4 regions of the Lysinibacillus sp. NPDC058147 genome follow, and region 1 is predicted to be linked to each of the others. Evidence: riboswitches for the same ligand, from Rfam matches in the RefSeq annotation. Region 1 holds a riboswitch; each other region holds the start of a gene.

Region 1 (7,591 bases):
TTCTCCTGCATACCTTTGTGGATTGCTTCAGTCGTATTTAAGTCTTGATCTTTTGCATAATTACGAATATCCTGTGAGATTCTCATACTACAAAACTTAGGTCCACACATTGAACAGAAGTGCGCAGTTTTCGCTCCTTCTGCAGGCAACGTTTCATCGTGGTATTCGACTGCACGCTCTGGATCAAGCGATAGGTTGAATTGATCGCGCCAGCGGAATTCAAAGCGTGCCTTAGATAGTGCATCGTCGCGCTGCTGTGCTCCCGGATGCCCTTTCGCTAAATCTGCAGCGTGTGCAGCAATTTTATACGTAATAACCCCTACACGAACATCCTCACGATTTGGTAAACCGAGATGCTCTTTAGGCGTCACATAACATAGCATTGCTGTACCATACCAACCGATCATCGCAGCACCGATGGCCGATGTAATATGGTCGTAGCCAGGCGCGATATCTGTTGTTAGCGGCCCTAAAGTATAGAAAGGCGCTTCCTTACACACCTCTAACTGCTTATCCATATTTTCTTTAATAAGATGCATTGGTACATGACCTGGTCCTTCCACCATCACCTGTACATCATGCTTCCAGGCGATTTGCGTTAACTCCCCTAGCGTTTCTAGCTCCGCAAACTGAGCCTCATCATTTGCATCTGCAATAGAACCTGGACGTAAACCATCACCTAAAGAGAAGGCAACATCATAGGTTTTCATAATTTCGCAGATTTCTTCAAAATGAGTATATAAGAAGCTCTCTTGATGGTGATATAAACACCACTGCGCCATAATTGAGCCTCCTCGAGACACTATGCCTGTTACACGATTAGCCGTTAATGGTACATAGCGTAGCAATACCCCTGCATGAATCGTGAAGTAATCAACACCTTGCTCAGCCTGTTCAATTAATGTATCACGATACACCTCCCACGTTAAATCCTCTGCCACACCATTTACTTTTTCTAGCGCTTGATAAATCGGCACTGTCCCCACTGGCACCGCAGCGTTACGGATAATCCATTCACGTGTCGTATGAATATGCTTACCAGTAGATAAATCCATAATGTTATCAGCACCCCAACGTGTAGCCCACGTCATTTTTTCTACCTCTTCTGCAATAGAGGATGATACCGCTGAATTTCCAATATTAGCGTTAATTTTCACGTGGAAGTTACGTCCAATAATCATCGGCTCAGCCTCAGGGTGATTAATATTAGATGGCAAAATAGCACGTCCTGCCGCGATCTCTGAGCGCACAAATTCCGGGTCCATATTTTCGCGTATTGCTACAAATTCCATTTCTGGAGTAATAATTCCCTTTCGTGCATAGTGAAGCTGTGTTACATTTTTACCTTTCTTCGCACGCAAAGGCTTTCTAGATAAATCCGGAAAAACATTTTCATTCATTCGCGGATCATCAGCTTTGCGGAATCCATTATCTTCTGGCTTGATAGTACGACCTTCGTACTCTTCAACATCACCTCGTTCTTTGATCCATTCACTACATAAAACTGGCAATCCTTTCGTAATATCCACCTTATATGCAGGATCAGTGTACGGGCCACTCGTATCATAAACACGTACTGGTGCATTTTCCTCTTCACCAAAGCTTCCTGTCGTTGGACTTAGAGCAATTTCACGCATTGGCACTAAAATATCTGGTCGAGATCCTTCTACGTAAACTTTTTTACTTCCTTCAAAACTTGACATAATCGTAATATTCTTGTCGCTAACTGTTGTCATAAACTACTTCGCTCCCTTTTACTTTTATACAAGGACCGAATCTAGCTCACCCAACAAAAATCAATTTCGCCTTGGCGTAATTGCGTTCGGATTTTGAATTGTGCCCGCACAATTCATTCCTTTTAAAATCCGTGACATCCGCCGGAGGCTTGTCTTCATTCAGCAGGCGTTTGGGCACCTACTAGTTAGGAAGCTTAACCGCATACATCTCATCACCTGCAAAGATAGGAGTCTTCTGCTGAATGAAGACAAAAAACCGAATCCAAAAAATTTTTTGGATCCGGCTAAGAATGTAAAGGTTTAGTTATTGCAAATAACAAAGAGTGCAATAAAGGTTAACTTTCCCACGCTGGTATGAGCCAGATCAGGTCCAAAGGGTCAAGAAACCTCTATGCGTTTCCCTCTCAGCCTGACTCATCAGACTCCCCTAGTTAATGCTATTAAGTTTGATGCTAGTTTAGCAGATATTGCTAAGAGATGGAAGCTACATTTTATTATTTTTAACTTACCTCATAACGTGTGGTTGATTTCCGTTCCGGCTGGACGCTTTGTAGCTGTCGCTTTGCTTTCGCTACAGAAAACATTTGCCGCTGACGCTTCGCTTTCGCGCAGAGCAGAGCTTCCTGGGGTCGTCCGATGAGCCGCTTCACTCGCGATGCTCGCTCCAGGGTCTCGGGCCAACACGATGTTGGTCACGAAGGCGTTATCACAGGATGTGATGCTTTTAGCCTTCGTTCCTCTATTGCTGATCCCCGAGGAGTCGCCCAGCCTCCACCCCAATCAACTTATATCTTGTTTTAAGAAATATAAATCCCTAGCTTTTAATCAGAAGAAAAGCTACCAACCTCTGAAAAGCTTTCCACCCTATCTTTTATTCTGAATAGCACCAAACTGTTAGGTAAACAACAGTTCTGCTACATAAATCACAATCGTCACTGTAATGCAGCTCACAATCGTTGAAAATAATACTGTTTGTGCAGCTGTTGCCGATTCTACGTCATATTCTAATGCTAGACTAGAACTATTTCGTGATGTCGGGAACGAACTAGCTATAAAAAGTGACTGTGCTACGACACCGTCAAGGCCAAGCACATAAATGATCAGCAATGCTACGGCTGGTCCTATGACTAGTCGTGTAAAACAGCTAATGAATACCATCTTATTGAACATGGATTTAATTTCAAGCTGTGATAGTTGTGCCCCTAAAGTTATTAATGCTACAGCGATAAAGCCATCTGCCACATGGTCTATCGGAATTCTTACAAACTGCGGAATAGCGATATTAAAATAGTTCATTGCTACACCAATAATAAGTGCATGAATAATAGGCATTTTGAGGAAGTCTTTCACAATAGACATGCCCGATTTTGCTGAAGAAATTAAATTGTACAAGCCGTAAGTATAGGTCGTCATATTTTGAAATATTACGAGAATAACCTGAATTGCTACTCCAATCGGCTGGGTCACGAAAATCATTTGTGCAACCGGAATACCATAGTTACCCGAATTAATTAGGACAACACTATTTTTAAAAACTGCTGCCTCAGTTTTTACTAAGCCGAGTCCCTTTGCTAGAAAGTGACTAAGCACCATTTGGCTTCCGATAAAGAGTAAAATAAATAACGCAACTTCTCCAAGTACAGTCAGCTCTATACTCGTTTCATATATATTCACAAAAACAGCCGCTGGCATAAAGCAATATGTAATAAGTTGAGATAACGCCTTTAAATTAAAGCGAAATTTCTTTTGTAAAACTGCGCCGAGTACTAGAAGCACTAAAATTGGAGCTACAATTTTAAAAAAAATCATACCGAGATACATCAGAGCGTGTCCCCTTTCCTCTCCTATAGTAGTGCTGTTTTTATACTTGGTCAATGTACCTCACCGTTAACTCATAGCCCTTTACGAGATATTTTCAGCCCAATTATCTTTACCATAAATATACAAAAAAGACTACCTCATATATCGAAGCAGTCTTTCTCTGGTAGAAGTTAAACAAGCTTAAATCGATTAACGACCTCTTGTAATTCTTTTGAAATTTCGTTCATATTATTGATGGACTCTGCAACCTTTTGTAGTTCCGCTTGTTGGTCAATAGCAGATGCACTTACCTGTTCTGCAGATGCAGCAGTTTCCTCAGAAATAGCAGAAATACTTTGGATTGCCATAATCGCTTGATTTTTATGCTCTAACATATGAGAAAGTTTAGCCATTAACTCACTAATTGATGTTGCAATAGAACTAGAAAGCTCACTATTGTCTTTAAACGCAACCTCAGTGCTTTGTACTGACTGATTTTGAGCGTGTATTAAGCCCGCGTTTGAGGCAATGACAGCTACCGTTTGCTGAGAATTTTCAAGAATGCTATCTACTGTTTGCTTAATAATATCTGTTTCATTTTTGGATTGCTCTGCTAGCTTTCGTACCTCTTCAGCGACAACTGCAAAACCTTTACCATGTTCGCCAGCACGTGCAGCTTCTATGCTTGCATTTAACGCTAATAAATTTGTTTGCTCAGTAATACCCTGAATAGACGCTATAATCTGATTGATATTGGCAATATTAGAAGCCAATGACTCCATTTGTTGCTGAATACGTCCATTCATTGCATTCGTTTCTAAGTTACGTTCACGTAAACTTTCGACTTCTTTCATTCCTTCGTCTGTAGTTATTTTCGTTTTATTCGATAGCTCATCCATTTCATTCGAAAGTGTTGTAATAGCATCAATTTGATCGGATAAATCAATCATTCGATAATTGGTTTCTTCTGTATCCTCAGATTGCTTTGATGCTCCCTGCGCAATTTCATTAATAGCTACCGAGACCTCTTGACTTGAAGCAACTGCTTCATTAAACGCCTCATGAACATAATTTGATGATTGATTGAGTAATGTCGTAGCATTCAGCACGGTTTGAATGGCGCTATTCGTTTGATCTAACATATTATTATAAGCCAATGCAACAGCACCAATCTCATCAGGCTTAATATATTTCTCATCCACTTTTTGAGTTAAATCTCCACTTGCAGCCGTTTCAATAGAAGTACGTAAAAACTTTAATGGTTTCAGTAATTTATAGATAAACAGTGCACTAGCAACAGCCATTAAAACAATTATAATAATTGACGCTATGATGGTAAAAGTAAGCACATGATTATAGGTTTCTAATATTTTGGATTTTGGTAGCACTAATTGTACAGTCCATGTTTCATCAATCCCATCTAAATTCATCGGAGCAAAAACGTTAAATGAATTTTCTTTAAGCTCTTCGGAATCCAAATACATACTTTTTAGCTCGCCACTATCCATTGTTTGTTTAATACTTGTCCAGTCCAAATTATCCTGCATATTTAATCCCTTTAATGACTCACCAAAGCTATTTGCAGTTAAAACTCCATTATTAGTAATAATAGCTGCGTAGCCACCATCTGGCTTTACGGACTCTGTCAATCCCTTTAAATAGTCAATAGCTATATCAGCCGTCAATGTGCCAAAAAACGATCCCGAAGCATCGACTAACGGAACAGCAATCGTTGTCATTTGTACTGTTTTGCCGTTGATAGTATATTCGTACGGTTCCGTTAGGACGGATCTTCCTTCTTCTTTCGGTATCCAATACCACTCGGAAATACTCTTGTCGTCGATGCTTTCAAGAGAAGTCGTTGTTATTCCATTTCCATCCTTATTTAAATAAGGTATAAAGCGTTTTTTTGAATCTACTAAAGTAGCATTTATTGTTGGCTCTATATTTGTGGAGTTTTGTTCGAAAACAGCTCCTACACCAAGTAAATCTTCATTATTAGTTAAGTTAGTTTCCATCATTTTTATTATGTCTTCTGCAGAAAGTTTACCTTTTTTCTCCATATCCTCGACTATACGTTTCGTCGTCAGTAAAGTCGTGTTTACTTTATTAAAGCGTTCACTCATTTTTGCTGCCGAATATTCAGCAGTTTTCAATGTTGCACTTTCTGCATCATCAACACTTTGATTCTTTAAAATAACACCTACAATAACCGTATATGTAATAAATAACACTAAAAATAAACCTATAATTAAAGCAGATAGCTTTAAAGCGATACTCCTAGACTTCCCCATCACAACACCCCATTTTTATACATAATGATAATGGATGAGAGGTCATATCACAATAAGATATTAGCGAATCAAGTAGAAATATGATGATTTATAGAGAAATATAATGTTCTCATTACAAAATTTAAATCGCCTAAAAAAGGACTAATTATCCATTTATTTTTGGTTCATTAGTAAAACATACCCTTTATATACTAAAATATTGAAATATATGATATATTATCTACTAAAGACTACGATTGGAGTGATTAACTTGAAAAAGAAAGCGTTATCGACTTTTATGGCAACAGCTATTACAGCAACATTAGTTTTGCCAGTAGTACCTGCAAACGCTGCTTCAAATGATTCATCTTTAAACCACTCAGCTCAAATTGGGATGGTAGCTGCAGCTAAAGCTAAGGGGCAAACCGTTACCATTAACAACATCACTAAAGATAAAGTACTTACATCCAATGGCCAATTTAAAATTAATAGTTCGCTGAAGCCTCTCTTAAAGACTTCTAATAGCACTGCATTAGCAAACGCCGAAGCTACTATTATCGTAAAGAACGGTGAAATTACAAGTATTACAGCACTAACTCTAACTAAAGCTGGTACAAACAAAAAAGAGGTAAATTTTGATGGCGGTGGCGAACAAATTGATGGAAGCCTAACTGTAAATGCGGATTACGTAAAAGTTCAAAATGTAAATATTAAAGATGAACTTATCGTAACTAATCGTGTAAAGAAGGAAATTACGATTGATACCGTTTCTATCGGGGATATGATTACGTTTAAACCTTTAGTGACGAGAAACATCAAATGGTTAAATGTTTCCCTAAAAGATATTAAATCTCCAAACATTAACATGGAGCGTACTAAAGTAAATGTGACTTCTGACAAAAACATTTCTAAAGTTGATGTAGTAGGTAAAGTTGCAGCATTTGAAGTTCATGCCAATGTTGATAAGCTTACTATCGATGTTGAGAAAGATTTCAGCCTTTACGGAGAAGGTAAAATTGATCAAGTGATCGTTAAGCACGGGGCAAAGGTAGCATTAGATTCAGGACATCTAATTAACAAAGTGCAGGTGGATGATAATAAAGCCTCTGTAACCTTACCAGTGGTGAATAAAACAGAGCTAAGTAAATTAGTGGCTACACCTCCGTACGTTGCAGTATCTGTTAATGGATATGACGTTTTAACAACTGAAAAATGGACGACGCAAGCTGAACGTACAGCATTCGAATCTGCCGTAAGCAGCGCAAAAGTAGTAGCTAATAATTCCAACGCCTCTCAGGAACAAGTAAACAATGCGATTACACAGTACAAAAATGCATTAGCCGTTTATCAAGCTGCACAAAAAAATGGAACAAAATATGGTTATGGCGATAAAGCTTCACTTCAATCGCTTATCAATTCTGTGCAGTATGTAACCGTTTCTTCGGATGGCTACAATGTTCCATATAACACGCCTTGGACAACTCAATATGAGAAAAATGCTTTATCTTCAGCTGTTTCATCTGCTCAAACGGTTGTGAATAATTACTATTCTACTCAAAATGATTTTACGAATGCTACGAATAATTTAAACAATGCTATCCAGACTTACAAGAACGCTTATAAATATGGTGTTAATGGAAATTATGTTGATAAATCTCAACTAACGAACCTTATCAATTCTGTTCAGTATGTAACCGTCTCTTCGGATGGCTACAACGTTCCATATAACACGCCTTGGACAACTCAAGCTGAGTATAATGCTATGTCTTCGGCGGTTTCATC
Region 2 (7,591 bases), on a different contig from region 1:
TAATCGCTAAAAATGTCGTTCCAAAAATCAAACACATAAAGAAATAATTAATAATAACCATATAAAACTCCTCCTCTTTTTCAATCATAAAAGAAAGACTATAGAACAGATTGAAAAAGATAGAACAGATTAGATTGGATCGTGTTACAATCGTCTTGAATAGGAGGAATCGATGTGAGCAAAGCGATTCAAAATGGAGATTATCTTTTTAAGAAAGTATATGATTATGTATTGCACAGAATAGAACGTAAAGAATGGAAAGAACATGAAAAGATTCCCTCCGTCCGGCAATTAGCATCTGAAATGAATGTTCATCGATTAACTGTATTAAAAGCTTATCAATTACTGAAACAGCATGACAAAGTTTATGTAAAAGATAAAGCAGGCTATTTTGTCCAATCAAAGGTGACGAAAAATCTTGAATATCTAGATCTGGACAATCCAATTGTTTCTGCATACGTACAAAAAAATCATTTATCTGAAATCCATCAATCATCTGTTTCCTATCATTTTTCTCAGGCGTTAATTGATCCAAATCTTTTGCCTAATCATTATTTTTCAGATTACGTGAAGAAAGTGTTTGACCTTTATCCAAAAGTACTTGCAACCTACTCAACTGTGCAAGGTGATTTAGAGCTACGGGAAACACTCACTCAATATTTTATCAATCAGTATAAAACTCATCTCAATGCAGATAATCTGTTAATCACTTCTGGCTCACAGCAAGCGATTCACTTAATCGCTCAAACTTTCATTAAGCCAAGAGACGTCGTTTTATTTGAACGTCCAAGCTATAGTGCTGCGATTGATATTTTTAGAACACAAGGAGCCCAGATTTTAACAGTTGATATCCATCCAGACGGGTACGATTTAAAGCAGGTTGAATTATATATGAAACAATATAAACCACGCCTTTTTTATCTCAATCCAACTTTCCATAACCCAACTGGTTATACTGTTTCAGTTGAGCAGCGCAAAAAATTAGTAGAATTAGCTGAACAATATCGATGTCTATTAATTGAGGACGATGCATATCACGACATATATTTTGATCATGCTCCACCACCACCAATTTACACATATGATACTGCTGGATCATCATTAATGAATTCACTACTAACAGTAAAATCGTTAGCTGATAATGGCTCACCACTTCTCAATCAAAAAATTTTTCTCCATTACTTTTCATCACTAAGATTACAGCAGCACGTGGAGAAAATCCGGATCGCTTTACAGATTCGAAAGGAAATCATGGAGGAAGAGCTAGCAGTAACAGATTGGAAATGGACCAGTCCAAAAGGCGGTCTTAATTTATGGGTGCAACTCCCAGATACACTTCCAACTGAATTATTATTAACCAAAAGTATCGAACAATCTATATCCTTTGTGCCAGGTCAAATTTGCGATCCATTAAAACAGCTTTCATCCTGGATACGTTTAAGCTATTCTTACGCAAATGAAAAACAACTACGGGAAGGGATAAAAAAGTTTGTTGCATTGGCACAATCTCTTTCTAAGTGATGGGAAGGGCTTGGATAAAAGGTTTGCAAAGCTATATCATGGCCTGCATTCCTATTTTAAAGTTAGTGATTAAGTTATTTTCATCAGCGATGTTTGAGGCTTTATCAGCGATTCTGGTACTTTTATCAGCGATGTTTGTACTTTTATCAGCGATTCTAGCTCTTTTATCAGCGATGTTCGACGTTTTATCAGCGATTCTGATACAAAAACACAGCTGCTCCTTAAGAACAGCTGTGTTTTTTGTTATAAATTATAAAATTTTGTCGTATTTCTTGTGATGATGCTAGCCGCTTCCTGTGTTGTAAGCCCCTTTAACGAAGCGATAACCTCTATGGAGTACTCCATCATCCAAGGCGATGTGCGTTTATTATCAAAAGGACCTTCAAACGGCCAAGGTCCATCTGTTTCTACCATCATCAGCTCGATTGGATATTTTTTGATCAGCTGTTGAATCTCAGTCTCATACGTACAATCGGGCGTTACAGAAATGAAATACCCATTAGAAATCATTCGTCCAATCACTTCCATATCGCCTTTAAACCAATGGAAATGCGCTTTCGTTACATGATGTTTTTCTAGCAAATCACAAACAATCGCCGCATCTTCATAGACAGCATGTAACACAATCGGTTTATTTAATTCCTTTGCCAAAACAATAAACCGTTCTAACAATGCCACATACGGACGCTCATCAATCTCCTTCTCCTGGCTCAAATAATAAGGCAAACCTACCTCGCCAATTGCTACCATTTCATGAGCGTGTTGTCGTATCCAATCGAATAAAGTCTCTTCCTCCACTTTACTAGGTAACGGCTGTTCTGGATGAAAGCCAAACGCTGCTTTTACTTTTGCATAGGCCTTCGACAGCTTCAGCGTCTTCTCACACGATGGAAGATTCATGCTAACTGCAATTACATGTTCAGCTTCCTCTAGTAAAGTTGGTATATCATTTTCTTTATACTGATCTAAATGAATATGTGCATCAATCAACATTCGCCTCATCCTTTTCTTCTTTTAAATACGTGAATAGCTGTTGTTTCAAGGCTGTAAATGTAGCGGAATGGCGAATTTCTTCTTGTCGAGGCCTTGCAAAAGGTACGATAATTTCTTTTTTAATCGTCGCTGGCCGTTTCGTGAGGACAATGATACGATCAGCTAAAAAGAGAGCTTCCTCGATACTATGTGTAACGAATAGTATAGATTTTCGATCTTTCTCCCATATCGATAAAAGCCACGCCTGCATTTCAAGCCTTGTAAATTCATCCAGTGCAGAAAACGGCTCATCTAAGCATAAAATGGGCTTATTACTAACGATTGCACGAATAAACGATACTCGCTGTTGCATACCACCCGATAGCTCATTGGGATACGCCTTTTCAAACGCTGCGAGCCCCACTTTCTCTAACCATTCCTTGGCTACGTTCATATTTGGTTTTCCATGAAGCTCCTCGACCATCGTGACGTTTTCAACTATCGTACGCCATGGTAATAAGCATGGCTGCTGAGGCATATAGCCGATTGTTCCTCTTTTTTGTTGGATATCAGTACCGTTTAATAGAATAGCACCCTTATCAATTGATGAAACACCACCAATTAATTGAAAGAGTGTACTTTTTCCACTGCCTGACGGACCGATAATCGCCACAAATTCGCCGTCTTTCACCTCAAAAGATAAATTACGAATAACCGGAAGAGAATCAAAGGATTTATCAATGTTTTCAATGCTTAGCATAGTGTCCTCTCCCCTTTACAACAAGTTTTTCCAAAAATTGAATAGCACTAAATAATAGTAAACTTAAAAAAATGATGGCAAAAATCGCTACAAACACACGATCCGTCCGAAATGAAGATTGTGCCAATGTCATATAGACACCAATCCCATTTTTCGCACCGAGCCATTCAGCAATGACAGCCCCCATTACGCTATAAGTTGCCGCAATTTTAATGCCTGAAAAAATTGCCGGGTACGCATAGGGCCATTCAAGCTTCCAAAATGTTTGTGCTTTCGTTGCGCCTATCATCTCAAAATAATGCTTCAGCTCAGGTGAAGTTTGACGGAAACCATCCATTGCCGAAACAACGATGGGGAAAAAACACACAAGACAAATAATAATGAGCTTTGGCAATAAACCAAAGCCAAACCAAATGATTAATAACGGTGCTAGGACGAGCACAGGAACATTTTGGGACATGATAAGAATAGGATAAAATAGCTCCCTTACAAACGTAAAACGATGCAATAGCACAGCAACCAATAGCCCACATAATATCCCGATGGCTAGACCAAGAAGTGCTAATTGCACAGTGGCTAAAACATGTGGCACAAACGTCTCATACGATTGAAAGCCTTCTTTCAAAATGGCACTTGGTGCGGGCAATAGCCAATGTGGCACGTCTGCAAAGCGGACAATTAGTTCCCATATGAATAAGAGGAAGGCGATAAAAATTATCGTCCTTCCTTGTTTAAAAGCTTGCCTCATCACTTGTATTTCTCCGTTAGTGTATCCATTGTAATACCGGATGGCTGATATAAAATTTTCACTTGTGTAATGACATTAATAGCGCCAAGCTCAATCATCTTCTCATTCATTTTTTCAATGATTTGTAGCAAAGTCGATAGCTCACCCTCCATTGTCGTTTCTAAAGGATGAACTTCATATTTCACCCCTGATGCGTCGATAACAGCAATCGCTGCATCGACAAACGGGATCACATCTTCATATTTTTCAGTTTTCGGGATAATTTGTACACTTATTAATGAGTTTGCCATACTACTTTGTCTCCTTTTTCGGTAAAAAGTCGTTTGTAAATGCTTGTTTGGCGTTAAATTCGCCCTCTAAAACTTTGTTGTTTGCCATCCATTTCGCGTAATTTTCCCAGACAGCTAGCTTTTGCTCGCCCCATTGTGCAGCGTCGTCTTGATACTTATCCGCTAGCCATTCCTGACTTTTATGCACAAGTTTTTTATCTAAATCAGGTACCGCTTCTAGTAAAATATCAGCTGCTTCATTTGGATGTTTTATCGCATATTCATAGCCCTTTGCTGCAGCAGCGACAAATGCTTTTACTGTCTCTGGGTCATTCTTAATCATTTTTTCGTTTGTAGCTAGTACTGGTGTGTAATAATCTAACTGATCACTATAATCTGTTAAATATAGCATGTTCAGTTTTTCGCCACGTAGTTCTGCTTCGATACCTGTCCATGCATAATAAATCCACGCAAAATCAATATCTTTTTTCATCATTGTGAAGAAATCTATGTCGCCAGCATTGATTATATCTAACTTATTAATATCCGCATTTTCTGTTTGCATAAGTGATTGTAGTACAGCCTTTTCAAGCGGTGCACCCCAGCCTCCATATGTTTTGCCTTCAAAATCTTTTGGTGATGTGATGCCTTTTGATGCAATGGATGCAAAGCCAGAAGTATTATGCTGAATAATCGCCGCAATCGATACTAAAGGTACATCCTGCACACGTGCCTGTGTAATCCCTTCCTGATAACTTACGCCAAACTGAGCCTTGCCAGACGCCACAAGCTGATCTGCACTCGCTTCGCCGGGTAATAAAATATCAACATCTAAGCCCTGTTCCTTAAAGTAGCCAAGTTTTTTCGCTACATATAATCCTGTATGATTCGTGTTAGGTGTCCAATCAAGAACGACCGATACTTTTTTTAATCCTTTTGCATCCTTTTTAGCCTCTTTTTCGCTACAGCCCACTAATGTTAAAAGCGCAGCCATCAGGATTAATAACCATTTTTTCATGCTGAATCCTCCAAGTAAGTAGTGTGAAAGTGTTCATGAATGATGAATGTGTTTACCTTCTTTCAGCGAATGTCTTAGTAGCGAAAGTGAAACATTAGCTACTAATGTCTTTTGTACCAAAAGCTTAGAGATTGTACAGAAGTCTACCACCTCTATAGGTAATGATATAAATGCTGATTTAAGCTACTTTCCATCGTTTGTACATATAACCGCTGAAAGAAGGTAAAGCCTCCGGCGGTTGTCACGGAATCGGAAAGGAGTGCTTTGTGCAAGCACAAAGCCGATTCCGGACGCAATTATGCCGAGGCATAATTGATCAGAAGAAAGCGTATTCATGGCCTGTTTATACTAGTTTTGTGCATGCAACAAAAGTCTGAAAACATAAAAAACGCCTAGGATTCCTCCCAGACGTTTGTAATCAATATCAAAAACTTTTACTTTTTGAATAGATGTTCCCTACGCTGGTACGAGCCAAATCAGGTTCAAAGGGTCAGCGTCTATCGGACACAATCTCAGCTGGCAATACCAGCCCCCCTACATTCTTTCCATATGAACTTTTCGTGATTATTATACCCATATCTAGCCGGAAATGACAAGGGCCTGTTTATCGATAGCGCCGAATTACCATAAAAATTACATCAACATCCCTAAATATTAACATTATCATTTAGAGCCTAAAAATAAATAACTTTATTGTCACTTACCCCTTCTCTTGATTTTAAAAAAGCCCAGCTCTCAAAGGAGCATGGGCTAATAATGTTATTTCTCTTCTTTTTTAACAGCGAAGACATGTGAAATGGCACCGTCTGTAGCTATATCTACTTTAAAGGAGCCATTAGAATGGCGATCTGCTCGAGTTAACGCTTGTACATCTAGGATCTCTTGCACACCTTTTTCCGTTTCAATCATTAGCTGTTCTTCATCAGTTACCTTGACTACAGCCACGATACGATGTGGGTTCGCTTTTAATTCCGTTAACACTTTTAAGCCGCGTTTTGCACGACTCGTCATCTCTACCTCGGCTACATTCATTTTCTTCACTGCACCGCGATGCGTCACAATCGCTACATATGCGGTGTCTTTTGGCGGTAAAACATTAACGCCGACTAATGCTTCTCCGTCTTTCAGCGTAATCCCTTTGACACCGCCTGTTTTTACACCCGTTACTGGTAATTCCTCCATTGGGAAACGAATAGCATAGGCAGTATCTGTCGTTAACATTAATTCTGCCTCGTCCGTCACAAAACCTGCAAAAATCATTTCATCGCCTGACTTGACATTCATCGTTTTGATTGGCTTCGAATAGCGTGTAACAGCATAATCAGCAACCGGTGAACGTTTAATTTGTCCATCTTTCGTAGCCGTTAAAATATACGTATTGGCCTGTTCGAATGTCTCAAAACCATATACAGCAATAATAGATTCATCTTCTCCGGTAGGCACAATACTTGAAATATGCTGACCAAGATCCTTCCAACGAATATCAGGTAGTTCATGGACAGGCTGATAAATATAATTGCCTCGATTTGTGAACAGTAATAGATGATGCTGCGTATTTAAGTTTGCTTCATATAACAAATAATCGGAATCCTTCATCGCAAAATCCTGACCATTCGAAGCTGCATGTGAACGTGTAGATGTACGCTTAATATAGCCATCTTTTGTGACTGTCACTACGACCTCTTCACTTGGCACAAGGACATCTAACGTAATTTTGATTTCTTCAATTTCTTGTTCGATTTTTGAACGACGTGGCTCTGCAAAGCGCTTTTTAATGTCAAGTAGTTCTTGTTTAATAACACGAACAAGCTTTGCTTCACTATTAAGAATACCTTCAAGCTTAGCAATCAATTTATTTAACTCTTCCTGTTCAGCACGTAATTCCGTAATATCAGTATTTGTTAAACGGTATAATTGCAAGCTAACGATTGCCTCTGATTGCACTTCTGTAAAGTCAAACTTCACTTGTAAATTCGTTTTCGCATCTCGTTTATCATTAGAAGAACGAATCGTTGCAATGACTTCATCTAAAATGGATAGTGCCTTAATCAAGCCATCCACAATATGCGAACGATCTTTAGCCTTTTGCAAATCATAAATAGAGCGGTTCGTCACGACTTCTTTTTGATGGGCAATATAAGAATCCAGTAACAATGGCAATGTCATCATTGTCGGACGACGATTGTGGATCGCAATCATATTAAAATTATAAGCTACTTGTAAATCAGTTGTTTTGAACAAGTAGTTTAATATTCCTTGTCCAGGAACCTCTTTTTTCAGTTCAATAACAACACGTAGGCCTG
Region 3 (7,591 bases), on a different contig from region 1:
AGACTTTAAAGGAAGTACCGAAGTTTACAACTATAAAAGCAACAGATCAAACAAATATTGAACAGAGTCTACAGCTCGCTTCAGGTATTGTAGATCCGAAAAAAGCAACACGGCTTGTGCTCTTAACGGATGGCAATGAAACAAAAGGAGATGCCTTAGAATTTGTTTCGAAGTTTAAAGGGTCAAATATTAGTATTGATGTAGTGCCATTTAACCAACCTGTAGCTAAGGATGTATCCATGAAAAGCTTTGTCACACCACAAGTTGCTTATGTAGGTGAGCAGCAGCAGTTAGTTGCTGAAATAAATGCGACTGTAGCAGAACGAGGTGAGCTATTATTATACGAAAACGATAAGCTTATTCATCGTGAAGCAGTGGATCTTGCAGAAGGGTCAAATATTTTTACATATAAACATTCAGCAACGACTGAAGGACTTGTAAAATATGAGGCACTCGTGCAGGTTGAACAGGATGCAATTTTTGAAAATAATAAATTAACAAGCGTCACGATGGTGCAAAGTGAACCACATTTACTAATTGTTAATGGCTATGATACGGCTTCACCAATTGCAGCAGCGCTTGGCAAACAATCAATTGCCTATGATGTTGTAAATGCTAACAGTCTCCCAAATGAACTTTCTAGTTATTTACAATACAATGCCATCATTTTTGATAATGTGCCTGGGCATCTAGTAGGCGAGGCAAAAATGAATGTCATTGAGCAAGCAGTGAAAAATTTCGGTGTCGGTTTTACAATGGTAGGTGGCGAAAATAGTTTTGGCTTAGGTGGCTATTTTAAAACACCAATCGAAACTTTACTACCTGTTGAAATGGAGATTAAAGGTAAGGAACAATTACCATCATTAGGGTTAGTTATCGTCCTTGACCGCTCTGGAAGTATGTCTGGAGCAAAGCTAGAGCTCGCAAAAGAGGCGGCTGCTCGTTCAGTTGAAATGCTACGAGATGAAGATACGCTTGGGTTTATTGCCTTTGATGATCGACCTTGGGAAATTATTGAGGCAGGACCACTTAGCAATAAGGAAGAAGCGGTAGATACGATTTTATCTGTAACGCCAGGTGGTGGTACCGAAATATATGGCTCACTTGCTAAAGCTTATGAAAATTTAGCTGATTTAAAGCTACAGCGAAAGCATATTATTCTATTAACTGATGGTCAGTCTCAGCCCGGTAACTATGAAGACTTAATTGCTCAAGGAAAAGAGAATGGCATTACTCTATCAACAGTTGCAATTGGTCAGGATGCAGATGCCAATTTACTTGAAGCACTTAGCGAGATGGGCAGTGGGCGTTTCTATGATGTTGTTGATGAGCAGACAATCCCTTCTATTTTATCTCGTGAAACAGCCATGATTTCACGCACATATATTGAGGATAATCCATTCTATCCAACTATATTTAATGCAGTTGGGTGGAATACATTATTTACAAATGGTGTACCTAAAATGAATGCTTATATAGGTACAACTGCAAAGCAGGGAGCTACTGTTATTGCAGAAAGTGAGAAGGAAGATCCTGTACTAGCAGAGTGGCAATATGGCCTTGGCAAAACATTTGCCTTTACGTCTGATTCGACAGGAAAATGGACAGGAGACTGGGCAAGATGGCAAAATTGGGGCACGTTTTGGCAAACGCTAATTTCAAAAATGCTACCAAGCTATAACGATGTTGCCTATGATGTACGTCTAGAATCAGACGGCTCATTTGTCATTACTGACCCAACGAATGAAGCGGCGTTCTTAGATATTGTCGCTGTCAATGAAGCAGGTGAAGAACTTGAAACACAGCTTGAAACAATTTCAGCATCACAAGTTCGGGCAGTCGTACAAGCAGAACCGGGACTCATTTTCTTCCGCATTGCCGATGAACAACAGGCCATTTACCAGGCAGGCTTAAGTGTACCTTATAGTGCAGAGTATGAATTACGACTAGTGAATGATAAGTTAGTCAAAGAGCTAACAAAGCAAACAGGCGGCTCCGTGTTGAAAGAACCGAGCGAAGTGTTTCGTGAATTTACTAAAAAAGGTGCGGAACGTCAAAATATTGCAACATGGCTTTTATTAGCGGGGATGTTACTATTCTTCATTGATATTACCATTAGACGCTTTGGTTGGAGCTTCTTAACTAGGCCGAAGAAAAAAGAGCAGCTTGTCGAGGATAAACCAATACAGGCAGAGGACACAAATGTTGCCCAGCTATTAAAGGGCATGAAAAAACGATCTTAACAGATAAAACGATGGTGCATAAAGATGTGCCATCGTTTTTTGTCATTTTAACAACTGAGTTGGGGAATTTTTCATGAAAAGTAAAATTCGGGTTGTAAAGAATATAAATACATGCAATAATAGATAATAGTAATAAAATATTACTATCACTATTTAGTACTATAAATTTTGGAGGATTGGACATGACCAATATAATGAATTCTTTTGGTTTTCTAAGTTTTAAATTAGCAGAGGCTTTAGAGGAAAATCTCGAGAAGTATATTAGCGAAAAATTTCAAATGAAATCCAGAGAAGTCGGGATCATGATTGCTGTAAAAGAAAAAAAACTAAGTCAAATTCAAATAGGGCAGATTTTAAAGTTAGATAAAAATAGTGTCCGCTTTTTTATCGATGGTCTGGAAGAAAGAAATTATGTTTATAGGGAGAAAAATCCAGAGAATAGAAGAGAGAATTTAATATGCCTTACGGAACAGGGGAATAATTTGGCAGAAGAATTATTGAAGACCCTTTCGATTTCTGAAAATGAAGTTTTAAATGTACTTTCATTGGAAGAAAAAGAGCAATTGAAAAGCATTTTGACAAAAGTATATGAAAATCGTAAATAGGGTTATTAATAAAAAAGAAAGAGAGTGATGACAGATGAAAGCAGTAGAGGTTATGAAGGAGTATTTGAAAAGAGCGCAAGAAGAGGGTCAGGATTTATCTGACATGTATGCGGATCATGGAGAATTAAAAAATTTTAAAGGTGAAATTTTTAAAGGAAGAAAAGAACTACAAAACTTTTACATGTCACCGATGCCGAAAGGATTTAAGTTAACTATCCAAAATATTGAAGGCGATGAAATAGAATGTGTTGCTATCATTTCGACTACTTGGGATGGTTTGCCAAAACCAGTGATTTTAGAAGAAAAATTGATTCTTGAAAATGGAAAAATAAAATTGTTTACGATGTTCCCTAAATAAAAGGAGAGCTCTTCCTATGACTGAAAGAGACACAAAATATTGGATAGGCGTGGCATCTCTCAATCATGTGCAAAAAGGGGTTGAGGGAGGATTCAGCCAGCTATGCCACGGCAAAGAAAGACCTTTGAAACGAATGACAAAAGGAGATTGGATTATTTATTATTCTCCTAAAAAAAGTCTAGATGGTAATGATCCTGTACGAGCATTTACTGCAATTGGAAGAGTAAAAGACGAGCAAATATACGAGTTCCAAATGGCAGAAAATTTTATTCCTTTTCGAAGAGATATAGACTTTTATAAAGATGCAAAAGCTGTGCCAATAAAAAAGATCTTAGATTACTTAGAATTTGTAGAAGACAAATCGAAATATGGCTATAAATTCAGATTCGGTCATTTTGAAATAAGCAAAAAAGACTTTTTATTAATTGCTCATGAAATGGGATTACCATTGAAGTATGGGTGAATTAGGTTGGAACAAAAAACGTTACTTTCTTAATTAATGAAAGTAACGTTTTTCAAATGCTGTAAATCAAGCTATTTAAGCATAGCGCTAAGGTTAGTTACAAATGCTGTTTTACGCAAATTGCTGGCAACAACAATGCCTAAGATAGCACCAATAGTACTTGAGGTTAAGAAGGCTGGCATGAAAAATAAAGCAGCAACAGATGTCCCCATTAATAAATGTGCGTAAGGTACTGCAATAAGTGAGGCAATGATACCTGTACCAAACATTTCACCGACACCTGCTAACCACATTTTGCCGCTATATTTATAGGCAAGAGCTGCACATAAAGCACCAATAACACTGCCAGGTATAGCTAATAATGAGCCTGTGCCTGTTAAAATACGAATAATGGCTGTGACAAAGGCGATCATAACAGTAGGCACTGGTCCAAGAATGATAGCACCGATAACATTAATGGCATGCTGGACAGGGTAGGCACGCGCAATTCCCGTTGGTATTGAAACGAAGGTAGAACCTGCTACGGCAATTGCTACTAACAAGGCCATGATTGTTAATTTTCGAATTGACATAATTTCCACTCCTTTGAAATGTGAATTTAATAGTTATCGCTGGTAGACTAGGGTTCCACCGCTTAAAGTAAGAGAATCGCCGCTAAACTGGGGAGTTCCGCCGCTAAAAGTGAGAGAACCGCCGCTAAACTGGGGAGTTCCGCCGCTAAAAGTGAGAGAACCGCCGCTAAACTGGGGAGTTCCGCCGCCAAAAGTGAGAGAATCGCCGCTAAACTGGGGGAGTTCCGCCGCTAAAGCGTAAAAAAAGCCGCTTCCTAAAAACAATAGGAAGCGGCCCTGCATTTACATAACAAAAAGCAAGTGTCGCCACTTCCCTCCGCTAGTGTGAACTAGATCAGGTTCAAAGGGTCTGTATATGACCATATACGTCTCAGCCTTTTAAAGACTCCCCTAGTGGTAATTAAATTAACTTCTTTCAGCAGTAGTCTTCCACCTTTATAGGTGGTGAGATGAATGCTGGTTTTAAGTTGCTTTTCAGCAGGTATCCATACATCCGCTGAAATAAGTAAAGCCTCCGGCGGATGTCACGGATTTTGAAAGGAATGAATTGTGCGGGCACAATTCAAAATCCGGACGCAATTACGCCAAGGCGAAATTGATTTGTTGTTTTTCTCATAAATAATGTAGCATACTACTAAAATTAGTCAATAACTTTTCAGACTAATTTGTATCAGGATGCATAAGATGTGGTGCTTTTTTCATTGTCCAAATAAGGGCAAGGAAGAAGCAAGCCATTAAAATAATAGACCCGAAAATATAAGGACTGTTCATATTCCAATCGAATAATACACCTGCTAAAGCTGGACCAATCATATTACCAAGACTCATATACGCATTATTTAGACCAGCTGCATAGCCTTGCTCATTTTCAGCAAGCTTTGATATCAGTGTGTTGACAGCTGGGCGAATCAATGTCGTAGCTGTAGAGAAGATTGTCGCTACAATTAAAATAAGTGCAAAGCCAGATGCGAATAATATTAAGAAAATCGAAACGGCTGCAATAAATAAATTGACTAACACTACTTTCATTTCGCCGAAGCGATTAAACAGTGGTGTAATAACAAACATCTGTACAACAACACCAAAAGCGCCACCCATAACTAATATAATGGCGATATCAGTAGGGGTGTAATTAAACTTTTCTGTAACAAATAATGATAATGTTGTTTGGAAGTTAGCAATCCCGAAAGAGAATACAAGCATGATAATTAGCATGACAAAATAAGGCATACGGACTGAACGTGCCATCTGCTTTGCAAGATTATCCTGCTTCTGCGCTTTTTTCGCAGTGTTCGGTTTTGTAGCAGGTAATAAAAAGAACGATAGAATAGCCGCTAAGATAGCTGCACATCCAGCAGTATAAAATGGAAAATGCAAACTAACTTTTGAGAGGAATCCACCGATACCTGGTCCAATCATAAAACCAAAGGACATTGCTGCCCCTAGCATACCCATACCTTTTCCTCGTTCCTCATACGTTGTGACGTCAGCCACAAAAGCCATTATAGGAGGAGCTACAAATGCAGAACCAAGACCACCTAAAAAGCGTGCCAAGAAGAGCATCCACACATCTGTAGAAAGCCCGAAACCAATTTGTGCAAGTCCTGTTACGATAAGACCGAAAATAATGAGATTTTTTCGACCGTATTGATCCGATAGATTCCCAGCGATAGGAGAAAATACGAATTGTGCAAAGGCGAACGTTGCAATCAACATACCAAGTACTTGTCCTGCAGCACCAAATAGTTTTAAATAATCAGGCATGACAGGAATAATAATTCCGATACTCCCCATTGCGATAAACATATTAAACATTAAAATATACAAAGCCGCCTTGTTAGACTTCTGCAGGGTCATCGAATACCCCTTTCTTTATTCAAATATACTACAGTCTACCACAAGGCTTGTACGTTTACTATTGACTATAAGTCTGAGATTTACTAGTAAAGTTATGTGGGTACTTTTGTTAAGTTTTTCAACAGAAGTTTAACTTCAGTTAAACGAAAAAAAGCTGTTCTCAACGTTTGTAACGTGAGAACAGCTTCAAATCGGTTAAAATAGTTTATCGAATACTCATTTTAAATTCTAAAAACAGCTCATTGTATTTGCCTAAGTAATCAGGACCTAGGTTTTTATAAACTTCTAATGTTTTACGTTGTTCTTCAGAAGGATAGAAGCGCTTATCAGATACAACTTCTTTATCCATTAACTTCATCGCTGCAATATTAGGAGTAGAATAGCCTACATAGTCAGCGTTTTTAGCACCCGATTCAGCTTTCAACATAAAATTAATGAAGGCATGTGCACCATCAATATTTTTTGATGTTTTTGGGATAACCATATTGTCAAACCATAAGTTAGAGCCTTCTTTTGGTACAGCAAAGTCTAAATCTTCATTTTCTGACAACATGTCTGCTGCTTGCCCAGACCAAGTGAGTGCCACAGCAGCTTCATTATTAACCATCAGTGGTGTAATTTCATCCCCGATAACGGCTTTAACATTTGGCGCCAAAGTGATTAGTTTATCAGTAGCTTTACGTAGCTCCTGGTTATTTAAAGAGTTAAGTGAGTAGCCAAGACTGTTTAAGCCCATACCAATTACCTCACGTGCACCGTCTACTAAAAAGACTTTACGCTTTAATGAAGGATCCCATAAGTCCTTCCAAGATGAGAAGTCTAGATTTCCTACGAGCTTTGGATTATAGACAATACCGACTGTTCCCCAGAAATATGGGACAGAATATTTATTGTCGTTATCAAATGGTAAATCTAAAAAATAAGGGTCAATATTTTTAAAATTAGGGATTTTCGTTTTATCTAAAGGAATAAGTAAGTTCTCTTCCTTCATTTTTTCAATCATATATTCAGAAGGTACTGCGATATCGTAAGCTGTACCACCTTGTTGAATTTTTGTCATCATTGCTTCATTTGAATCGAACGTTTCATAGATGACGTGAATGCCTGTTTCTTTCTCAAATTGCTTCAGCAAATCCGGGTCAATATATTCCCCCCAGTTAAAGATGGTTAACGTATCTTTACCACTTTTCCCCCCGCCGGCACTTAGGGTGTCAGCAGCATAGAACAAAAGGGCGGAAACGACAAGGATTGCGACTGTTGCTTGAATTAATTGCTTCATTGAGTTCCCCCCGTTCTTTTACTAGCACGGCTTGTAATGAAGTAATAGCCAACTACGACGATAACCGTAACAAAGAATACTAAACCAGAAATAGCGTTAACCGTTAAAGAAATACCGGCACGTGCCATCGAGTAAATCTCAACAGATAGTGTACTGAAGCCGTTACCTGTCACGAAAAACGTTACCGCAAAATCATCTAGAGAGTACGTTAAGG
Region 4 (7,591 bases), on a different contig from region 1:
CTTTCACTGAAATCCAAGTTCTTATTAAAGAAAAAGTACCTTCTAATGTTTCGATGACAACAACTCGTCGTATGATGTTAAAAGTTGCTGACAAAGTACGTGAAGAAATCGGTGCATTAGCAATTGTTACAGGTGAAAGTCTTGGACAAGTAGCGAGTCAAACTCTTGAAAGCCTAACAGCTATTAATGCCGTAACGAACACACCAATTTTACGTCCATTAATCTCATCAGATAAATTAGAAATTATCGATATTGCAGAGAAAATAGGCACATACGAAACGTCTATCCAACCATTTGAAGACTGCTGTACAATTTTTACTCCAGCAAGTCCAAAAACAAAGCCAAAGCTTGAAAAGGTTGAGCATTACGAAAGCTTCTCGGATTTTGATGAACTAATTGAACGAGCAGTGAAAAACCGTGAAGTCTATATTTTCCCGAAAAAAGAGCAAGAAGCCGATAAATTTGCAGATCTTTTATAGAAGAAACTGCGATTTCTTAAGCTAACGAGCCGACTCAAAAATCTTGAGTCGGTTTTTTTGTTCATTTCCTTTGCAGGTACAATTTACCGATAAAATTTTTGTATTAAAAATCTAATAACGCACATTCTATATTCACAAGGAGGTGAGACACATGGCAAACACAAATCGCAGTTCAAACCAGCTTGCAGTACCTGGCGTACAACAAGCGCTTGATCAAATGAAATACGAAATTGCACAAGAATTTGGTGTTCAATTAGGAGCTGACGCTTCAGCTCGTGCTAACGGTTCCGTTGGCGGTGAAATCACTAAACGTCTTGTACAAATGGCAGAATCTCAATTAAAAGGCATGCCAAACAACCAATAATTGCTTAATAAGCAATTATAAAATTAAAACCAGTGACCGTAAAAGGCACTGGTTTTAGTTTGTTTAAATTTTTATTTTTTTATCCCGTATTAACGGGAGTAATTTATCTGTATGAATAGAGAAGCGTCAGGCTATCCCATTTCAGTTCAACGAGAGCAAAGAAATACGTGGGGTTAACTGCCTGTAAAAACCCATTGGTGAAAGACCTCCACTGATTAAAGTTTCACTTTATCCTACAAATGATTTAAATGTAGAGACTGTATTTGAAATATCCTCACTTTGGCAAATTGCAGAAATAACTGCTATTCCATCCGCACCTGCTTTAAATACCGTAGGAGCATTCGAACAGTTTATGCCTCCGATTGCAACGATTGGGAGCTCCGGATATTGAATCCGAACTTGCTGTAAAAAATCAGTTCCACTAGGTGGATTGGCGTCACTTTTAGAAGTGGTTGAAAAAATCGGACCAATTCCTACATAATCAGCACCATACTGTAGAGCAGTTTGTAATTCAGTATGTGAATGAACAGAAACACCTAAAATCATAGGGCCAATTTTTTTACGTACCATCGACACAGGAGAATCCTTTTGTCCAATATGAACACCATCAGCTCTAAGTTTTATTGCTAACTCAACATCATCGTTGACAATAAACGGAACATTATACTGCCGACAGAGCTTTTGACATTTCCGAGCAAAATCTTCATAGGCTTGCCCAGTTAGTGTATTCGATCCTTTTTCACGATATTGAAACATAGTAATTCCAGATTGTAGAGCTTTCTCTAAAACGTTTAATGGATCTTGTTTGAAAACATTACCTGTACCCATTATAAAATATAGCTGTAGATCTTTACGTTTCATGAATAATCACCTCGCAGGAATCCTTCAAGTTTTGATAAGCAAAATGATTTGTAGGACCATGGCCATTACCAATAGATAAATCATGAGTTATTGCTAATTGAATAAATTTTTTAGCTTCCTCAATCGCTTTTTCTAAAGGTAGTCCACGACCAAGAAAAGCAGTTAATGCAGCCGAAAAAGTACAGCCTGTACCATGCGTATTTTTTGTTGCAATACGAGTGGACTGCATGGAAAATGACCGACCATCTTGGAAAAATACATAATCAGTAGCATAACATTTATCCTCTAAATGACCTCCTTTAATAATGACGCATTGAACGCCCATTTGTAATAAGACTTGAGCTGCTTCTTTAATATCAGCTAAAGAATTGATGGTCCTTCCAGAAAGGGTTTCTGCCTCAGGAATGTTCGGTGTTATGACTGTTGCTAAAGGTAGCAAACAACTGCGTAAAGCCTCAATTGCTTCTTGCTGTAATAAACTTTCTCCACCTTTTGCTATCATGACAGGATCGACAATAAGCGGAATATTTATTTCAGCTAAAATTTGTGCAATTGATTGGATTATTTCAGAGGAAAACAGCATTCCGGTTTTAACGGCGCTTATTGAAAAATCCTCGACTAGCGCTTGAAGTTGTTTCTCAACAAAACTAACTTCAATTGGAAATACATCCGATACACCAAGTGTATTCTGAGCAGTTAAAGCTGTAATAACAGACGTTCCAAACACTTTTAATTCCTGAAATGTTTTTAAATCAGCCTGTATTCCTGCACCGCCACCACTATCAGAACCAGCAATTGTCATTACAATATTCATCATTGTTCACCATCCTTGGAAATACGATGTAGTTCATTCAATACTGCAATTTGAAAATCGCCAATGTATGGAGTAGAAGAAGCGGCTTGCTCTGCCACTTTTTTATAAAGTGATAACGTTTCTACCAATTGATCAAATGGTTTATTTCCTGCGACGTAGGATGCACAACAAATTGCACTCAATAAGCAACCTGTTCCAGTAACTTCTGTCATTTGGGAATTTCCACCTGTAACCCATTGCTGGTGTTCACCATCAGTAATAAAATCCTTTTCACCGGTCACAATAACAATACAATCGTAGAGTTGAGCTACTTTTTGTGCCTCAACTTCTAAAGAAATGGAACCACTACCACTATCTACACCTTTTTGTTGCCATTCTATATCGGCTATAGCTGCAAGCTCTCCGGTATTACAACGAATTGCCGCAAAATTTATTTCCTCGAGTAATTGTTGTACCGTTTGTTTCCGGTAAGTCGTTGCACCTGCAGCAACGGGATCTAAAACAACGGGAATGCCAAGAGTATTTGCTTTTTTTCCAGCAAGTAACATTGATTCTTTCATTCGTTCATTAAGGGTACCGATATTGATCAATAATCCTGAGGCAATTGCGACCATTTCTTCAACTTCATGACTGTCATCAGCCATAACTGGAGAAGCGCCTATTGCTAATAAGCCATTTGCTTGAAAATTAGCCACAACATAATTAGTAATGCAATGAATAAGTGGATTTTGTTTACGGATAGTATGAAATACCATTTTTAGTCCTCCTTGTTGGATGGACGTAAGCGTGCAAAAAAGGCTCTTTTTCGTGTAAAAAAACACGCAAAAGAGCCTTTCATCAGTAAATAGATGTATATTGCTCCCTACGTCAGTATTAACTAACAGGTTCAAAGGGTCAGGTTTTACCTTCTCAACTCTAAATGAGTCCCCCTGCAATCATGCTTTTAGTTGTCCAAAATGTACCATATTATTCGTTCGTGTTCAATAGGGAGTTTTTATCTGTGCGAAAGCGAAGCGACAGTACCCATTACACCAAGATGAAATTGATAGAAGCAATACGTGACTGATGCCATATAGCAGAGCATGATAGTTGTCACGACTTTAATGAATTAGAGCGAATTCCATTGAAAATGATAAAAATTGAGTTTTATAATGAGCGTAACAAAAGGGGGCACTTGCCATGAAAAGAGAAGATTTAATCGCACCAGAATGGTATAACATTTCTGAGGAAATTGAAAAATATGCACAGGATTCTACGAAAAATGCATTAGTAGTTTATAACGAAAATGAAGAAATTCAATATATAACATATACAGCTTTACTTGAAAAGGCGAATCAGGCAGCACATGTATTTACATCTCAAGGTTTAAAAAAAGGTGATGTTATTTTAGTCATGGTGCCGAGATCAGTTGAAGCGTATATCGTCTATATTGCTGCCTTAAAGGCAGGTTTAACCATTATACCTAGCTCAGAAATGCTGAGAACGAAGGATATTGAATATCGAATCAATCATGCCAATGCAAAAGGTGTTATTGCATTTGAGCCTTATATTGAGCAGTTCGATAATGTGGGGAATTTACAAGAAATACAGCAATTTGTCATTGGTCATGCACATGGATCTTGGCAAGCATTGCTTGAAAAAATGGAAAACCAACCAACAACCTATATTAGTTCTACACCAACTAAGAGTACAGACATTGCATTTTTAGCATATACGAGTGGTACAACAGGCAATCCGAAGGCAGCGGTACATACACATGGCTGGGGCTACGCGCACTTACGAACTACTGCACCAAACTGGTTAGGTGTCCAAGAAGGTGATATGGTTTGGGCTACAGCGGCTCCTGGTTGGCAAAAATGGATTTGGAGTCCGTTCCTTGCTACTCTAGGAAGTGGTGCAACAGCATTTGTTTACAAAGGTCACTTCGATGCGGCAACATACCTTGCACTGCTTGAAAAATTCAATATTAATATTCTGTGCTGCACGCCAACCGAATATCGATTTATGGCGAGCCTTGAAAATTTACGAGATTTCAATTTAAGTACAATACGTCAGGCTGTGTCAGCGGGTGAACCTTTAAATAGTGAAGTGATAAAAATATTTTCCGATGCCTTTAACTTACAAGTACGAGATGGTTATGGACAAACAGAGAATACATTACTTGTTGGTACAATGGTTGGGATGGAAGCTAAAATGGGCTCAATGGGAACACCTACTCCAGGTAATACTGTTGAAATTATCAATGATCTTGGAAATCCTGTTGCAATCGGAGAAGTTGGAGATATTGCTGTACACTGTGAAACACCCGCATTATTTAAAAAATATTTAAACGATCCGGAGCGTACAAATTTACAATTTAGAGGTGAATGGTACATTACCGGAGATCGTGCATATAAAGATGAAGATGGCTATTTTTGGTTTGAAGGACGTGGGGATGATGTCATTATATCGTCTGGCTATACGATTGGCCCATTTGAGGTAGAAGATGCGTTATTGAAACATCCGGCAGTAAAAGAAACTGCCGTTGTCGCAAGTCCAGATGCAGTTCGTGGAAATGTAGTAAAGGCATTTGTTGTACTATCTGATGGAGAAGTTGGAGATGAAGCGCTTATTAAAAAACTACAAAGCCATGTAAAAACATTAACAGCCCCTTATAAATATCCTCGTGCAATTGAGTTTGTTACTGAGCTACCGAAGACTGCATCAGGCAAAATTCGTCGTGTCGAATTACGAGAACAAGAAAAAGCCTATTCTATTATTCATCATTAATTTCCTAGGAAATAATGTCGAAAATCAAAGTTCCTGCTTTGTTTATGAACTTTGATTTTTTTTTATTATTAGATAATGTAGTATAGGTTGAATAGGTTAAATAGGTTAAAGCTTTTGCAAAGTATTGGCTAACTGCCGAAAGTTGGGAATTATATTTGTTAAAACGTGTGACTTGTATATAAGTTAATTGGAATCTTGACACTCCTTAGGGATTAACGTCATAGATTTAGACCATGGAGTGTGCCAAGTAGAGGAGACGAAGGCTAAAAGTATCACATTCTGTGAAAACGCTGCGCTTTCGCACAAAAAACTCTTTTGCACAGAGAGTCTAGTCGGAACAGAAATCAACCCATGTTATGGTGATAAGCCATATTATTGCAATAAGTATGAAACAAATTAGAATATCTATCGTATAACGTATGAGGAGGCGGAAAGACATGAATGTTAAAAGGTGGACTGCTTTAATAATTGCTAGTGTATTATTAGTATTCTCTTTAGGGATCAACACTATTTTTGCAATATTTAAATCGGATTTCTTCAGCAATTTTGATGGCTGGGTGGCTGGAAATGACTTAACGGTAATGGAAGAGGTTAAAGAAGGTGGCGATATGGATAAACGTATTGCATACTTAAAGGTTGATGGTACGATTCAAGATGTTGGCTCAAGTACATTATGGCAACCAGTTTCTTATGATCATCAATTTTTCTTAGATCAATTAGATAATATTTTATATGATGATACTGTAGAAGGTATCGTCTTAAGTGTTAATTCACCAGGTGGCGGAGTAAAGGAATCAGCTGAGATATATAAGAAACTCATGGAAGTTAAGGAAGAACGACAAATTCCAATCTATGTATCTATGGATTCGATGGCAGCTTCAGGTGGTTATTACATTTCAGCACCTGCAGATAAAATATTTGCGCAACGTGATACAATTACAGGTTCAATTGGTGTCATTATGCAGTCTATTAATTATCAGGCTCTAGCAGAGAAAGTTGGTATTAAATATGAAACGTTTAAATCTGGTGAACATAAAGATATGCTTAGTCCAATGCGTGAAGTGACACCGGAAGAGCGTGCTATGATGCAAGACATGATTAATGAAACTTATCAGGAATTCGTTCATATTGTTGCCAAAGGGCGTAATATGTCTGAAGCCAATGTGAAAAAAGTTGCCGATGGACGAATTCTTAGTGGTAAGAAGGCTCTTGAAGCGGGCTTAGTAGATGAGATTGGCGATGAGGAAGCAACAATTGCTGCGCTGCGTAAAGACTTTGGTTTAGAGGACGCAGAATTATTCGAGTATTCATATGATGAGGGTGGCTGGCAATCATATGTTGGGATGAAGATTGGTTCAATCTTTGGTCCTTCAGCAGAGGAAAAAATGCTGACGAAAATTATGGCAGATTATAAAGCACCAAAAATGATGTACTTATATGGCGAAAACTAAGGAGGGAGTACAATGACAAACAATGAAATTGTTATGCAAGGTTCACCCTCTATGGAGAATGCCCTCCTAATAGATAAGCCAATTATAGATAAAAATTATGCCTTAAAAACAGCAGGCTTTTGGATACGTTTTTGGGCATTTTTATTAGATGGGTTCGTTATTACAGCTATAGGTGGAATTCTCGTTAACCCAATTTTTTATTTAATGGATTGGTCATTATCTGAAACAGTATGGTATGCACCAATTTCGATTATATCCGCTATTCTTTATTACAGTTATTTCGTATTAATGACGAAATTTTTTGGGCAAACATTAGGGAAAATGATATTTGGGTTACGTGTTATTTCATTAAAGCATGAGAAGCTGACTTGGTCAGATGTGTTATTCCGTGACTGGGTAGGGCGTATTATCAACAGCGTTTTTATGCCACTTTATATTCTTGTAGCCATTTTACCGAACAATCAAGGTCTACATGATTTTTTCGCGGATACAACAGTCGTTCATGAAAAAACTTATATTGAAAAAGATGTTGTGCAACAGTCTTTGCCAATCAAAGAAGAAAAGACTGAATCTGTACCTCAAGAGGAAAAACCAGAAACTGAAAAGCTAGAGAAACATAACGAAGAATAATGGTTAGAGCTGTCTCATTACGGTGAGACAGCTCTTTATATGTTTAGTTCGTTGAAAAATAGCCCCAAAAGTCCGTGTGGAAATCAGCCTGTATTATGGTGATAAGCTTGGGTAATGATTCACCCTTAATCAAATATGGCAGAACAGGTTCGAAAAAATTCTTTTAATACTATTTTGATGAGCTGTCTCAGTTGCAATTAATTCCCTCCATTTAGTAATATTA

What was found. A riboswitch is a leader RNA that binds a small molecule or an ion and turns the genes downstream of it on or off. The one in region 1 is predicted to bind thiamine pyrophosphate.
Region 2: another riboswitch for thiamine pyrophosphate. It lies ahead of ACFVT8_RS06460 (ABC transporter substrate-binding protein); the one in region 1 lies ahead of thiC (phosphomethylpyrimidine synthase ThiC).
Region 3: another riboswitch for thiamine pyrophosphate. It lies ahead of thiW (energy coupling factor transporter S component ThiW); the one in region 1 lies ahead of thiC (phosphomethylpyrimidine synthase ThiC).
Region 4: another riboswitch for thiamine pyrophosphate. It lies ahead of thiM (hydroxyethylthiazole kinase); the one in region 1 lies ahead of thiC (phosphomethylpyrimidine synthase ThiC).

The regions. Positions count from the first base shown of each region.
Region 1 is NZ_JBHVUJ010000010.1:16,312-23,902, forward strand. It holds gene thiC (phosphomethylpyrimidine synthase ThiC) at 1-1,736, opposite strand, end outside; TPP riboswitch at 2,061-2,175, opposite strand; gene ACFVT8_RS21330 (AEC family transporter) at 2,631-3,560, opposite strand; gene ACFVT8_RS21335 (methyl-accepting chemotaxis protein) at 3,728-5,830, opposite strand; gene ACFVT8_RS21340 (S-layer protein) at 6,081-7,591, shown strand, end outside.
Region 2 is NZ_JBHVUJ010000002.1:218,707-226,297, reverse strand. It holds gene ACFVT8_RS06490 (DMT family transporter) at 1-61, opposite strand, end outside; gene ACFVT8_RS06485 (aminotransferase-like domain-containing protein) at 175-1,521, shown strand; gene ACFVT8_RS06480 (TatD family hydrolase) at 1,765-2,514, opposite strand; gene ACFVT8_RS06475 (ABC transporter ATP-binding protein) at 2,504-3,253, opposite strand; gene ACFVT8_RS06470 (ABC transporter permease) at 3,240-4,001, opposite strand; gene ACFVT8_RS06465 (thiamine-binding protein) at 4,001-4,291, opposite strand; gene ACFVT8_RS06460 (ABC transporter substrate-binding protein) at 4,293-5,288, opposite strand; TPP riboswitch at 5,725-5,834, opposite strand; gene parC (DNA topoisomerase IV subunit A) at 6,048-7,591, opposite strand, start outside.
Region 3 is NZ_JBHVUJ010000003.1:502,159-509,749, reverse strand. It holds gene ACFVT8_RS11960 (VWA domain-containing protein) at 1-2,243, shown strand, start outside; gene ACFVT8_RS11955 (MarR family winged helix-turn-helix transcriptional regulator) at 2,426-2,848, shown strand; gene ACFVT8_RS11950 (hypothetical protein) at 2,883-3,206, shown strand; gene ACFVT8_RS11945 (EVE domain-containing protein) at 3,223-3,669, shown strand; gene thiW (energy coupling factor transporter S component ThiW) at 3,741-4,241, opposite strand; TPP riboswitch at 4,536-4,643, opposite strand; gene ACFVT8_RS11935 (MFS transporter) at 4,902-6,098, opposite strand; gene ACFVT8_RS11930 (ABC transporter substrate-binding protein) at 6,304-7,377, opposite strand; gene ACFVT8_RS11925 (ABC transporter permease) at 7,374-7,591, opposite strand, start outside.
Region 4 is NZ_JBHVUJ010000001.1:166,542-174,132, forward strand. It holds gene thiI (tRNA uracil 4-sulfurtransferase ThiI) at 1-479, shown strand, start outside; gene ACFVT8_RS00820 (alpha/beta-type small acid-soluble spore protein) at 631-843, shown strand; gene thiE (thiamine phosphate synthase) at 1,072-1,704, opposite strand; gene thiD (bifunctional hydroxymethylpyrimidine kinase/phosphomethylpyrimidine kinase) at 1,694-2,518, opposite strand; gene thiM (hydroxyethylthiazole kinase) at 2,518-3,273, opposite strand; TPP riboswitch at 3,361-3,459, opposite strand; gene mbcS (acyl-CoA synthetase MbcS) at 3,698-5,287, shown strand; gene sppA (signal peptide peptidase SppA) at 5,725-6,738, shown strand; gene ACFVT8_RS00850 (RDD family protein) at 6,751-7,368, shown strand.